2 regions of the Actinomadura sp. 1N219 genome follow, and region 1 is predicted to be linked to the other one. Evidence: riboswitches for the same ligand, from Rfam matches in the RefSeq annotation. Region 1 holds a riboswitch; the other holds the start of a gene.
What was found. A riboswitch is a leader RNA that binds a small molecule or an ion and turns the genes downstream of it on or off. The one in region 1 is predicted to bind cyclic di-AMP.

Region 2: it holds a riboswitch for cyclic di-AMP, as region 1 does, so the genes downstream of both, ACH35V_RS29310 (NlpC/P60 family protein) here and ACH35V_RS36880 (CHAP domain-containing protein) in region 1, are expected to answer to the same signal.

The regions. Positions count from the first base shown of each region.
Region 1 covers NZ_JBIRAY010000018.1:13,986-19,449, reverse strand. Annotated here, with positions in the region: gene ACH35V_RS36885 (CDP-glycerol glycerophosphotransferase family protein) at 1-563, opposite strand, end outside; gene ACH35V_RS36880 (CHAP domain-containing protein) at 832-1,587, opposite strand; cyclic di-AMP (ydaO/yuaA leader) riboswitch at 1,599-1,753, opposite strand; gene ACH35V_RS36875 (SpoIIE family protein phosphatase) at 2,210-4,108, opposite strand; gene ACH35V_RS36870 (hypothetical protein) at 4,290-5,012, opposite strand; tRNA gene ACH35V_RS36865 (tRNA-Pro) at 5,247-5,320, shown strand; gene xerC (tyrosine recombinase XerC) at 5,391-5,464, opposite strand, start outside.
Region 2 covers NZ_JBIRAY010000011.1:21,592-27,055, reverse strand. Annotated here, with positions in the region: gene ACH35V_RS29320 (LacI family DNA-binding transcriptional regulator) at 1-687, opposite strand, end outside; gene ACH35V_RS29315 (LuxR C-terminal-related transcriptional regulator) at 1,118-1,348, shown strand; gene ACH35V_RS29310 (NlpC/P60 family protein) at 2,152-3,078, opposite strand; cyclic di-AMP (ydaO/yuaA leader) riboswitch at 3,187-3,381, opposite strand; gene ACH35V_RS29305 (amino-acid N-acetyltransferase) at 3,664-4,185, shown strand; gene ACH35V_RS29300 (RDD family protein) at 4,190-4,987, shown strand; partial or broken gene ACH35V_RS29295 (RDD family protein) at 4,992-5,207, shown strand.

The DNA.
Region 1 (5,464 bases):
CCCTCGACGAACCGGAGGCCGTGCTCGTCCAGGAAATCGCGCCGGTACGCCTTGTTGGTCGACAGCGTGTCGTAGAGCAGATCGGGGTGGTCCTTCAGCGGCCCGTACACGGCCCTGCGCCGGTAGAGCCACGGATACCAGGGGCGGACGCGTCCCTTCGCGCCCGCGGGCACGTCCAGGAAGATCCGGTCGCACCGCCCGGACGCCAGGTCCGCGCCGGCGTCCTCGGCCGCGGCGAACAGGTTGAGGCAGGCGTGCCGGTCCAGCAGGTCGTCGCTGTCGAGGAACATCACGTACCGGCCTGCGGACGCCTCGATCCCGGTGTTGCGGGGCCGCCCGCAGCCGCCGGAGTTCGACGCCAGGTGGACGGCCCGGACCCGTCCGGCGTGCGCGGCGGCCAGCCGGTCGGCGGCCTCGCCCGTCCCGTCGGTGCTCCCGTCGTCGACGATCACCGTCTCGACGCCGCCCAGCGACTGCTCCAGCGTGGAGGCGACCGCCCGTGGCAGCCGCCACGCGTCGTTGTAGGCGATCACGACGACGCTGACGTCCGGGCGCACCCGCATGGGCCCCCCTCCCCGCGCGTCCCGGCTCCGATCGGACGCGCGCACGGATTCCTTTCCCGGAACGCCGTGATGAGGTCCAAGAGCAGTCAAAGGCTGTCAATGCTTGGCATTACCCGCCTTCACCGGCGACATGGGTGACATCCCCCTGGAACGCCCGAAGGCGCCCGGCCGGAACCGGACGCCTTCGGATGACGCCATTCTGATCACGCGGTCCGCGCGACCCGGATCTCGCGATTCCGGCCGGGCGGCCGCAATCGCGCGGATCGGGTCAGGACGCGTAGTCGGGATACCCGTAACCGACGATCTCGGACTTGTCGCGGGTCTTCTTGTTCACCGCGTTCTCGGTGTTGCCCTCGACGGTGTTCACGGTGCCGTTCCCGTTGTCCTTGACGACGAGGCCGACGTGGTCGATGTCGCCGATGTCACCGCGCGAGCCCTTGTCCCAGTCGAAGAACACGACCGCGCCGGGCTTGGCGGTCTTGCCCCAGCGGTCGGTCTTCTTGAACCACTTGGCGTGCTGGACGGTGTACGCGTCCCAGCCCATGTTCTGCACGCCGGTCTGGGCGCCGAGCCACGAGACGAACATGTTGCACCACTGGGCGCCCTTGTAGTCGTTGACGGAGAAGCCTCCGTCCCGCTCGGCGGTCGCGGCGGCGTGCGGGGTCGACACGTACCACTTGTGGAACTTGGTCATGCCGCCCTTGCCCTCGGAGATCCCGACCTGCTTCTCCGCGAGCTTGATGACCTCGTTGGGCTTGACCGCGCGCGGCGGGACCTTGAAGCCCTGCGCGCGGGCGTCCGCGGCCGAGAGGGTCCCGGCCTTGTCCGACTTGGCGGACACGCCGCCCTTCTCGGCGACCGCCGCCGCCTGGGCCGAGGTCTGGGCCACGGCGCGGTCGTCGGTGAGCGGGTTGAAGATCGCGAGCCCGACGGCTCCCGCCAGCACGGCGCCAAGCGCGACGCCGACGGCCTTGTCCTCGGGCGTGAGGGTGTTCAGGGAAAGTCGATCGAAACGACCGGTCATGCGGGGAATCTCCTATCTCCCATGACGCCTACCGGGTTAGCTGACGGATTCGGGCATGGAAGCAGCCCTACGGCGCGACTCTGGGACGCGCCGATTCACCCCTGGAACCTGGGTCCCCGGCTCCGTTCCGGTCAGGTCGACCGGACGGACTCGGCCTCGCACCGCGTGCGCGGCGCATACGGATTGATCTCAGTGACTGATCTTGATCTGACCGCGCGCCTCGGTGGGCGCGCATCGCGGGCGGGATCCGCTCCGCGATCCTCGGCCGCGCTCGGCACGGCCGGAGCAACGCATGGGACGCGTTGCGTGATTCGGTAAGAAGGTACCAACCTTCTCAAAGAAAGCAAACCAGGCACAAAAGTCGGTCTTGCCTGCTCAAAGCCCTCTCAAGGAAGCACCAACACCGTCACGGCGCGGGCTGTTCCCGATCTTTCCAGAACTGCCCCGCAGCCCTTTGCCCGCCGGGCTTACCCGCCATCGCGCAAATGGTAAAGAACCGCTGCTCCACGCCGCCCGGCACACGCCGATCCGGCCCGGTCCGGGCCGTCCGGGCCCGTCCAGGCCCGTCTAGGTGAGGCGCACATCACAGTGGGTGATCATCACAGGTCAAGGATGGTTCCGGTCACTCCACGTGCACGGCGAAGAGCGTGGTGTCGTCCGCCGCCCGGTCGTGCTCCATCCGCGCGAGCACGTCGTCCAGCATCAGCTCGGGCTGCGTGGCGCAGTCCCGCAGGATGCCGGTGAGGCGGGCGATCCGCTCGTCCAGGTCCGCGTCCCTGCGCTCCACGAGGCCGTCGGTGTAGAGGAACAGCATGTCGCCGGGGCTGAGCCTGGTCGTGATCGTCATGTACTCCCAGTCGGGCATCGCGCCGAGCATCGGGTCGCGGACGACCTCCATCGGCACCGCCCGCCCGTCCCGGATCAGGATCGGCGGCGGATGCCCCGCGCACGTCCACTCCAGGACGCGACCGCGCGCGTCGAACTGGGCCACGACGGCGGTGCCCGTCGCCGGCGGGTCCATGCTGCTCACCAGCTCGTTCAGCCAGCCCACCAGCCGTCCGGCCGGCTCCCTCGTGCAGGTCAGGCCGAGCAGCCCGTTGCGGGTGCGGGCCATCGCCGCCGCCGCGGGCAGGCCGTGCCCGGCCGCGTCGCCGATCGCGAACATCGACCGTCCGTCCGGCAGCGTCCTGGTCGCGAACCAGTCGCCGCCGATGCGGGCGGTGCTCTCCGCCGCCAGCGCGCGGATCGCGGTGCGCAGGCCCGGCAGCTGCTCCACCTCGTCCTCGTCCGGCAGGATCGCGCGGCGCAGCGTCACCGCCACCCGCCGCTCCTGCGCCATCCGCTCCTGCTGCTTCAGCATCTGCCGCCGGGTCTCCGCCAGCGCCCGCTCCACGCCGCGCCGCCGCGTGATGTCCTGCGAGACGATGTTGATCGACACCGGCAGCCCGGACTCGGCCAGCACCGGCTCGGCGAACACCCACAGGTGCCGCGGCGCCCCGTCCTGACCGATCACGCGGTGCTCCGCCTCCACCGGCTCCCGGCGGGAGAACATCGTCTGCACGGCCTCCTCGACCAGCGGGAGGTCGTCGTCCGCCACCACCTTCGGCAGGTCGTGCGGCATCGGCGGCACCTGGTCGGGGGCCAGCCCGTAGTTGGCCAGCATCTGCGGCGTCCAGGCCGCCTCGCCGGTGGCGAGGTCCCACTCGCCGAACCCGATCAGGGCCAGCCGCTCGACCCGCTCCAGCCGCCGCGCGACCCGGTCCTCGCGATCGTGGTAACGCCAGGTCACGCACACGCCTGTCGGCACGGCGACGCACCTCACGCTCATCCTGGACGTCCGGGACAGCCCGCGCTGCGCGGTCGTGTACTGGTTCAGGGAACGCTCCAGAGGCGTCCCGCTCTCCAGCACCTCCACGTACTCGTCGAAGAGCCCGCTCAGCACCGCGCCGGGGTCCGTCTGCAGCAGCCGGCGCCCGGCCAGCTCCTCCCGGCCCCGCCCGAACATGTCCCGCGCGACGCCGTTGAGATCCACGAACAGGAAGTCGGCCACCTTCCCGTCCTGCCCCCGGACCGGCACCATGTGCGCGGACGAGTCGAGCGCCCCGTCGAGCACGGCCTTCGCCGCGGGGTCGTCCGGCACCCGGGCCAGGACCTCCGCGTCCCCCGCGGTGTCCTCGGCCGTCACCCGGCGCAGGACGTCCTCGGCCTCTGACAGCACGGCCTGACGCTCCACCGCGCCGCTCTCGGTACGGGGCGCCTTCCGTCCCGCCGCCACGGCCCCCATCGGCCCGACGCCGCCGTCCTTGACCAGCAGCGACGCGGCCTCGCTGAGCTCCACGTCCAGATCGCGCGCGAGCCAGATCAGATGCTGCAGAGCCTCGCCGGGCGGCACCCCGAGCCGCCGGGCCAGCACGACCCGCGCCTCGGACAGCACCGCCCGGTCGTGCGCGGCGTCCCGCAGGTCGTCAAGATCCGCAACGTGCACCCCGGGCTGCGCCCAGGTGCCCTCCGCATCCGCCAACCCTGTCCCCCGTTCGGCGCTGGTGCCTGGGAGAAAAAAGCTACATACGTCAGTGACAAACAATCCGCTCAGAACAGTACAAATCGCCCAGTTCTTTGCCCGACTTTTCCCTTCACGCCCGAACTTGACCGGTACCGGTGACCGTCCCCGGAGACAACTGTGCCCCGCCCTGTGACTCAGGTCACACCAGTTGCGCCGTGAGCTCCGTGACCCGCGCGGCCGCCGTCCGGAACGACGTCCCGGCCGGATGCAGCGTCAGCACCACCACGATCTTCTCCCCCACCACTCCCGTGGTGTGCAGCACCGGCCGCCCGATCCCGAGATCCGTCCACGCCACCTGCTGCGCCCGCCGTCCCCGGCACGGCTCCGCCGGCGAGTCCCCGAACCCCGACCACCCCTGCTTCACGGCCCACGGCCTCTCCGCCGCCCGCGGAATCCCGAACGTCTGGTCGAACCCGTCCGTCCCGCACGGCGTCGACTTCCTCAACTGCTCCAACACGAACTCCCGCTGCGCCTTGGGCGCCTCGTCCAGCAGATACCGGTACGTCCGCAGCACATCACCAGCGCTGAGCGCCGTATACCCCCAGAACCCCGGCTTGTCCGCAGGCGGCGGCGCCGTCTCCCGCAACCCCACCCTCCGGACCATCCGCTCGATGACCCGCCCCTGCCCGCCCCGCCTCCAGAACTCCGTAGCCGCCTTGTCATCACTGGACCGCAACATCACACCCAGCAGCTTCCGATCAGCCGCCGACACCTCGCGCCCCTGCATGTAGTCGAGCGCCACCAGGATCTTCACCACCGAAGCCGACCGGAACACCTGCCGCGGCCGCCGCTCCGCCACGACCCGCCCGGCCACCCGATCGAACACCACATAGGACGTCCGGACCCCGTCCGGCACCCGCACACGAACCTCCGGCGCCGAAGTCCGGACCACAGGACTCTCACTCACCGCCCGAGCCCCTCCCCGGCCCCCGCCGCCACCCCCGCACCCGCACACCAGCCCCAGGCAGACCACCCCAGCCAGCCCCGCCCGCAAAGTCACCATCAGGCCTGCCTACCAGAGCCCCACGGCCCCGTATCTCGTTACGCAAGACCCCGCGGACTGCGCTACAGTAATCAAGCCCGCTCCAACGGGCACCGGGACGTAGCGCAGTTTGGCAGCGCACTTGACTGGGGGTCAAGGGGTCGTGGGTTCAAATCCCGCCGTCCCGACAGCAGGTCAAAGGCCGGATCCGATCTAGCGGACCCGGCCTTTTCCCGTCCGTACAGCAGCAAAGTACAGCTAGGCTCCCTGATCGCTGGTCCCCGACTGGTCCCCATCGGGGCCGGTAAGGCTGTCCCCCAGACGCTTCAGGG
Region 2 (5,464 bases), on a different contig from region 1:
GGCGCCGTCGCGGCGTTCGACGCAGGGCTGCGGCTCGGGGACGCCGGTCACGAACGCGATCCGTTCGCGGCCGATGCCGAGCAGGTGCGCGGCGGCGATCTCACCGCCCGCGACGTGGTCGACCTGGGCGGAGCAGACCTCGTTGGCGTCCCGGTCGATCAGCACCACGCTCATCCCGGCGGCGCGGAGCTGGGCGATGTCGCGGGAGCCGAGCCCGACGGGGATGATCAGGACTCCGGCGGCGTTCTGCTCCTCCAGGAGTTCCACGGACCGCCGCTCCTTGGCGGCGGAGTGGTCGCTGGAGAGCCAGAGCGCGTCATGGCCGAGGGCGTTCAGCGCGGCCTCCGCCCCCCGGGCGACGTCGGTCGCGTACGGGTTGGTGAGGTCTTCGACGACGACTCCGAACGCGCGGCGGGGCTCGTCGCCGAACTCGCCGGCGGTGCGTTCGGGGCGTCGGCGGAGCCGGCGAGCGGACTCGTTCCGGACGAATCCGAGCTCCTCGATCGCCGCGCGAACACGGTCACGGGTAGCTTCGGCCACGAGGTCTGGCCGGTTTAGGACATTCGAAACGGTCCCAACTGAGACTCCAGCACGTCTCGCGACCTCACGAATACTGGTCTGTGGCAACTCGCTCCTCGTCCCGTCCCAGGCTTGTTTCCCCAGGTAGTGGAGTTTTGCATAGTGCATCCGCGAATGCGTGGTCACAGACCGCGATCATCGGCGCGCACATTGCACTGAACCAGCGCTTGACGGGCCGGATCCGGCCGCCTAGCGTTCCGAGCCGAAGCGTAGCTTGAAACGATTCACGATCTTCGACCACGGCGAGATCTGGCGAGTCCAACGAGAAGGGACGGGTGCGGATGGCTGGCGATCTCATCCCGTCTCCCTCGGATTGCCAACGAGTGAATCGTCACCCGGAGTTCCCCCGAACGACCCCGCAATCGGCCCAACGGCCACCTCCGGCCAAGCGCGCAAAACAGAAAAGGAACCCGATGATCTGAGTCCGGAGGGGCTCCGGACCCGGCAACCCAACGCGCGTACAGATCGAGGCCAACCCGTGCCTGTGCAGCGGACGGCTGCATCCCCGCGGTCATCACCACGGACGAGGGAGGACGGAGTGGAACAGGCCACACTCGCACGTCGTGGCACCGACGATTTCGGGCTGAGCGAGGAAGAGATTCGGCTGCTCGCTCAGATCGCCAGCGGTGTCACCGCCGATGTGGCGGCTCGCAAGCTGGAGTTGAGCGCACGGACCTTGCGACGCCGGTTGCGGACCATCTGCGACCGGCTGGAGGTCAACACCCCTATCGAGGCCGTGGTGTGGGCGGCCCGAAGGCAGCTCATCTAGCGGCAACCCCCAACGACGCTCGTCCGGGGACGGCGAGCGCCACGAGAATCCAGGCGGAGAAATCTTCGGAAGAACCCCCGTCCGACCCCGCAGCGGCGGCGCCCGCGCCCTGACAGGTAGGTCCCTGCAGGAGGCGTCGCCGCGGACGGTGTTCAAACCACGCCGTGGATCTTCTCAAGCACGCCCTCGATCTTTTCGACACCCGTACACACCCCGGCTGGGACGTCATCGATGACGCGCGGCCTCAGGCCCGCCCTCCGCTCCGTGGAGGGAGCGACCTAGGACGGCTTCAGAGTCCGCCGTGACGGCTGTCAAGCGGCCCGCACGGGAGCGCTCAGGGGCATCTACCGAGCGCCGTGAGCCGCCCGTGCTGAGAAATTCAGGGCCCCTCGTTCTGACGGGGCATCGAGGACGTGGATGCGTCCGTTCAGCGAGCCTTCCGAACCCGCCATCCGTCTGCGTCCGCCCTGCCAACGCTCGTAGCGCGCCTCCGCGGACAGCTCCGTGTATGGGCATCAGCCGCCCAGCCAATTCCGTAGGACGCCCAAGCGGGCACACCCGAACGCCCGGTTCGCGTGCCGGGCCCTGGGGCCGTTCGTCCTGTGGCGTCCTTGACTACCTCGTGCGATGGACGGGGCCGGTCGGTTGCTAGGGCGTCCGGGCGGCGCCGGGTGTTAGTGGACGTAGAAGGAGCCAGGGTCCTTGACCGCGCCGCCCCTTTGCGGGGCCGTGCATGGCGTCCCCGAGGTTCGTCGTCTCCAGGGCGCGCGCTGTCGGACGGGTTGAATCGGCGGTCTTCGGGGTCAGGCGACCCGGACGGCGCCCGCGTACGGACGTCCGGATATGGGGGCGATCTTCACAACGTCGCCGGTGTGGGGCGCGTGCAGCATCTTGCCGCCGCCGACGTACATCCCCATGTGGTGCAGGTCGGAATGGAAGAACACGAGGTCGCCCGGCTGAAGTTCGCTGCGCGATACGTGGGTGCCGGCGTTCCACTGGCTGCCGGTGTAGTGCGGCAGGTTGATGCCCACCTGCTTGTAGGCCCACATTGTCAGGCCTGAGCAGTCGAAGGAGTTCGGCCCGGCGGCGCCCCAGACGTACGGGACACCGATCTTGCTCATCGCGTACCGCAGCGCTTGCGCGCCCTTACCGGTGCCGACGACGGGGAGCTTGGCGAGCTGGGTGGGGTCCCTCTTGACGAGCTTGCCGCGGACCTTCTCGTAAGTTTCGGTGACCTTCTTGCGCTGCGAGTCGAGTTGCGTGCGCAGCGCCTGCACCTGCTTGGCGCGCTCTTCGGCGGACTTACGGGCGCGCTGCGCGGCCTGCATCGCCTGCATCAGACCGAGGACTTTGCTGCTGTCGCGCTTGGCGAAGTAGTTGAGCGTGGCGGCCTGGTCGAGAACGGACTGCGGGTCCTGGGAGGCGACGAACGACACCGCGGGGTCAGAGCCGCCCTGCATGTAGCTGGTAGCGGCCAGGGAGCCGACCTTCTGGCGGATGGTCTCGAGAGACTTCTCCTGCCGCTGGGCGTTCTCTGTGGCGACCTTGGCGGCGCGCTGCGACTGGGCGAGCTTGACCTTCAGCCCGTTGTACTGCTCGGTGAGCTGCTCCAGCTCGTCGGCCAGCTTAAGGGCCTTCGTCCTGAGTTCCTTCGTGGACGGCTCAGGCTCGGCGTGCGCCACAGCGGTCGTGTGCGGCGCGACCGAAAGGACGGCGAGGGCGCCGGCCACGGTGATCGCCCGGACGCGGAACCGGGTCGTCCTCCGGCCCGGTGCTGGCTGCGGGGAGCTTGAACGAGCAGATCTTGAAAGGGAAACAGGGCGCGATGGCTCCACGAATTCTCCTCTCCTTGTCCGCCTACCGAGTTAGCTGACGGGTTGGGGCTGGAGCAGCCCGTCCGCTGGCGCGCGCGGAAGTCGGTTCCACGCGGGCTGCGGATTCACCCCTCACGGCAAGAGCCCGGGGGCGATCCCCGAACGATCCGGAAGTGGGTCCCCGGCTCCTCGGGGCGCTGGTTGCGGCCCGTGGACTCGGCGGTTCGGCCTCCGTCCTGCGGTAGGCCGATGTCAGCGCAGGACACTAACGGAAGCCGCATTAGATGCCAACCAGAACCTGAGAAATCGCAGGTGGCGACGCCCGTCAGCTCCCGTCCACGCGCCGCGCTCCCCGGGCGTCCGTGTGTTCTTGCTCACTTTTCCGGATGCGCTATGGGCAATGCCTAGTCGGTTTTATCTAGTTACACGGGATGGATGCCGACGCATGCACCGACCCGCCGACAGTTGTTAAGGCGCCACGTTCGATAATCTCGCCTGTTTGTGGAGGTCGTGATCCGGCGAGCCCGTACCGCCGACGTTCAAGAGATCCGCAGGCTGGTCGATCTGTACGCCGGGTCGGGACGACGCCTGCTGAAGAAGTCCGCGGTGAAGCTGTACGAGGACGTCCAGGAGTTCTGGGTCGCCGAGGACGTGCAGCACGGGACGCCGGGACGGGTCGTCGCCTGCGGCGCGCTGCACGTGATGTGGGAGGACCTTGCGGAGGTCCGCTCCGTCGCCGTGGACAAGGAGTACGGCGGCCGTGGCATCGGCCACCGAATTGTCACCCGTCTGCTGGAGAACGCTAGGGAACTCGGCGTGCGGAGGGTGTTCTGTCTTACCTTCGAAGTGGAGTTCTTCGCGCGCCATGGCTTCCAGCAGATCCTGGGGACTCCGGTGGCGCCAGAGGTGTACGAGGAGCTTCTCCGCTCCTACGACGAAGGCGTTGCAGAGTTCTTGAACCTCGATCGGGTCAAGCCCAATACGTTGGGCAACACCCGGATGTTGCTTCGCCTGGAGGACTGACCCGATGAGCGATTCCCCGAACCGCGGACGGCGTTACCCGCCGCAGCAGGGGCAGGGCGCCTACGGCCCGCCGCCCCCGTACCAAGGTCCCCAATGGCAGCAACCTCAACAGCAGCCGCAGAGCCAGCCTCAGCAGCAATGGCAGCAGCCTCAACAGCAGACCCAGCAGCAGTGGGGGCAGCAGCCGGGGTACAACGAGCCGTACGACGCGTCCTATGACGAGTACGGCGGCGGTGAGATGCCGCTGGCTCCGATACTTCGCCGCGCAGGGGCGCGCCTCATCGACAACGGGCTCGTCGCGGTCTTCGGGTTCGCACTCGTCCTGCCGATCACGATCGGTGCGTTCGGCCTGGGCAAGCCAGGCAGCAAGACCGAGGACGAGGGGGGTGTGTGGAACTGGCCCATCATCTTCACGCTCTTCTGCGTCCTGTCGGTGCTGCCGCTGCTCTATGAGGCCGTCCAGCTATCCATGTCTGGACGGACGCTCGGCAAACGCATCATGGGCATCGGGATCGTCCAGGCGCCTGGCGGGGAACCACTGACCACTACGCAGGCCATCTGGCGCGCTGGAATCGTCCATGTGGGTTACCAGATCGGCGTGTTCTTCTTCCTCGTCATAGCGGTGATGGTGTGGGACTACGCCGCGTACGGGATGGTGCTGGTCTGGGCGGGTGCGCTGATGGCGTACCTGTGGGCGATCTGGGACCAGCCCCTGCACCAGGCCCTCCACGACCGCTTCGCCGGGACACTGGTCATCGACGAGCGAACCGGATACGACGAGTACACCGAACACGCGGAGTAAGCCCGTGCGGGAGGCAACGCTCGCGGAGCCGGGCCAGCGCCTCCTGGCCCGCATCGTCGACACCCTCATCGTCGGTGTGCCTGTCATCGTCGTCGTCCGCGCAGTGGTGTCCGGGCCCACGGTGGACGTCGTCGCTCCACCAGCCTTGGCCGGATGCATGCTGCTCTACGAGGCGATCCAGCTCGCGCTCTGGGGCCGGACAATCGGCAAGCGCGTCGCCGGAATAGAAGTCGCTATCGCCGTCCCAGGCGCGCCCTTCGCATCCACATCCAGAAAGACGGACGCTGAGGCAAGCTCTGAGCCGACCTCAGCGACCTCAGCGCGCTCAGCGGCCGCTGCTGAGGCCGGTACCGGGACGGACGCTGAGACGGCCGCTGAGGCGTTCACAGAGACCGCCATCGGCGCGGCCGACGCGCCGAACGCCCTCCAAGACCCTGAGACGTCCCCTGCGGCTGGCGCCCTACCGCAGCACGGGCG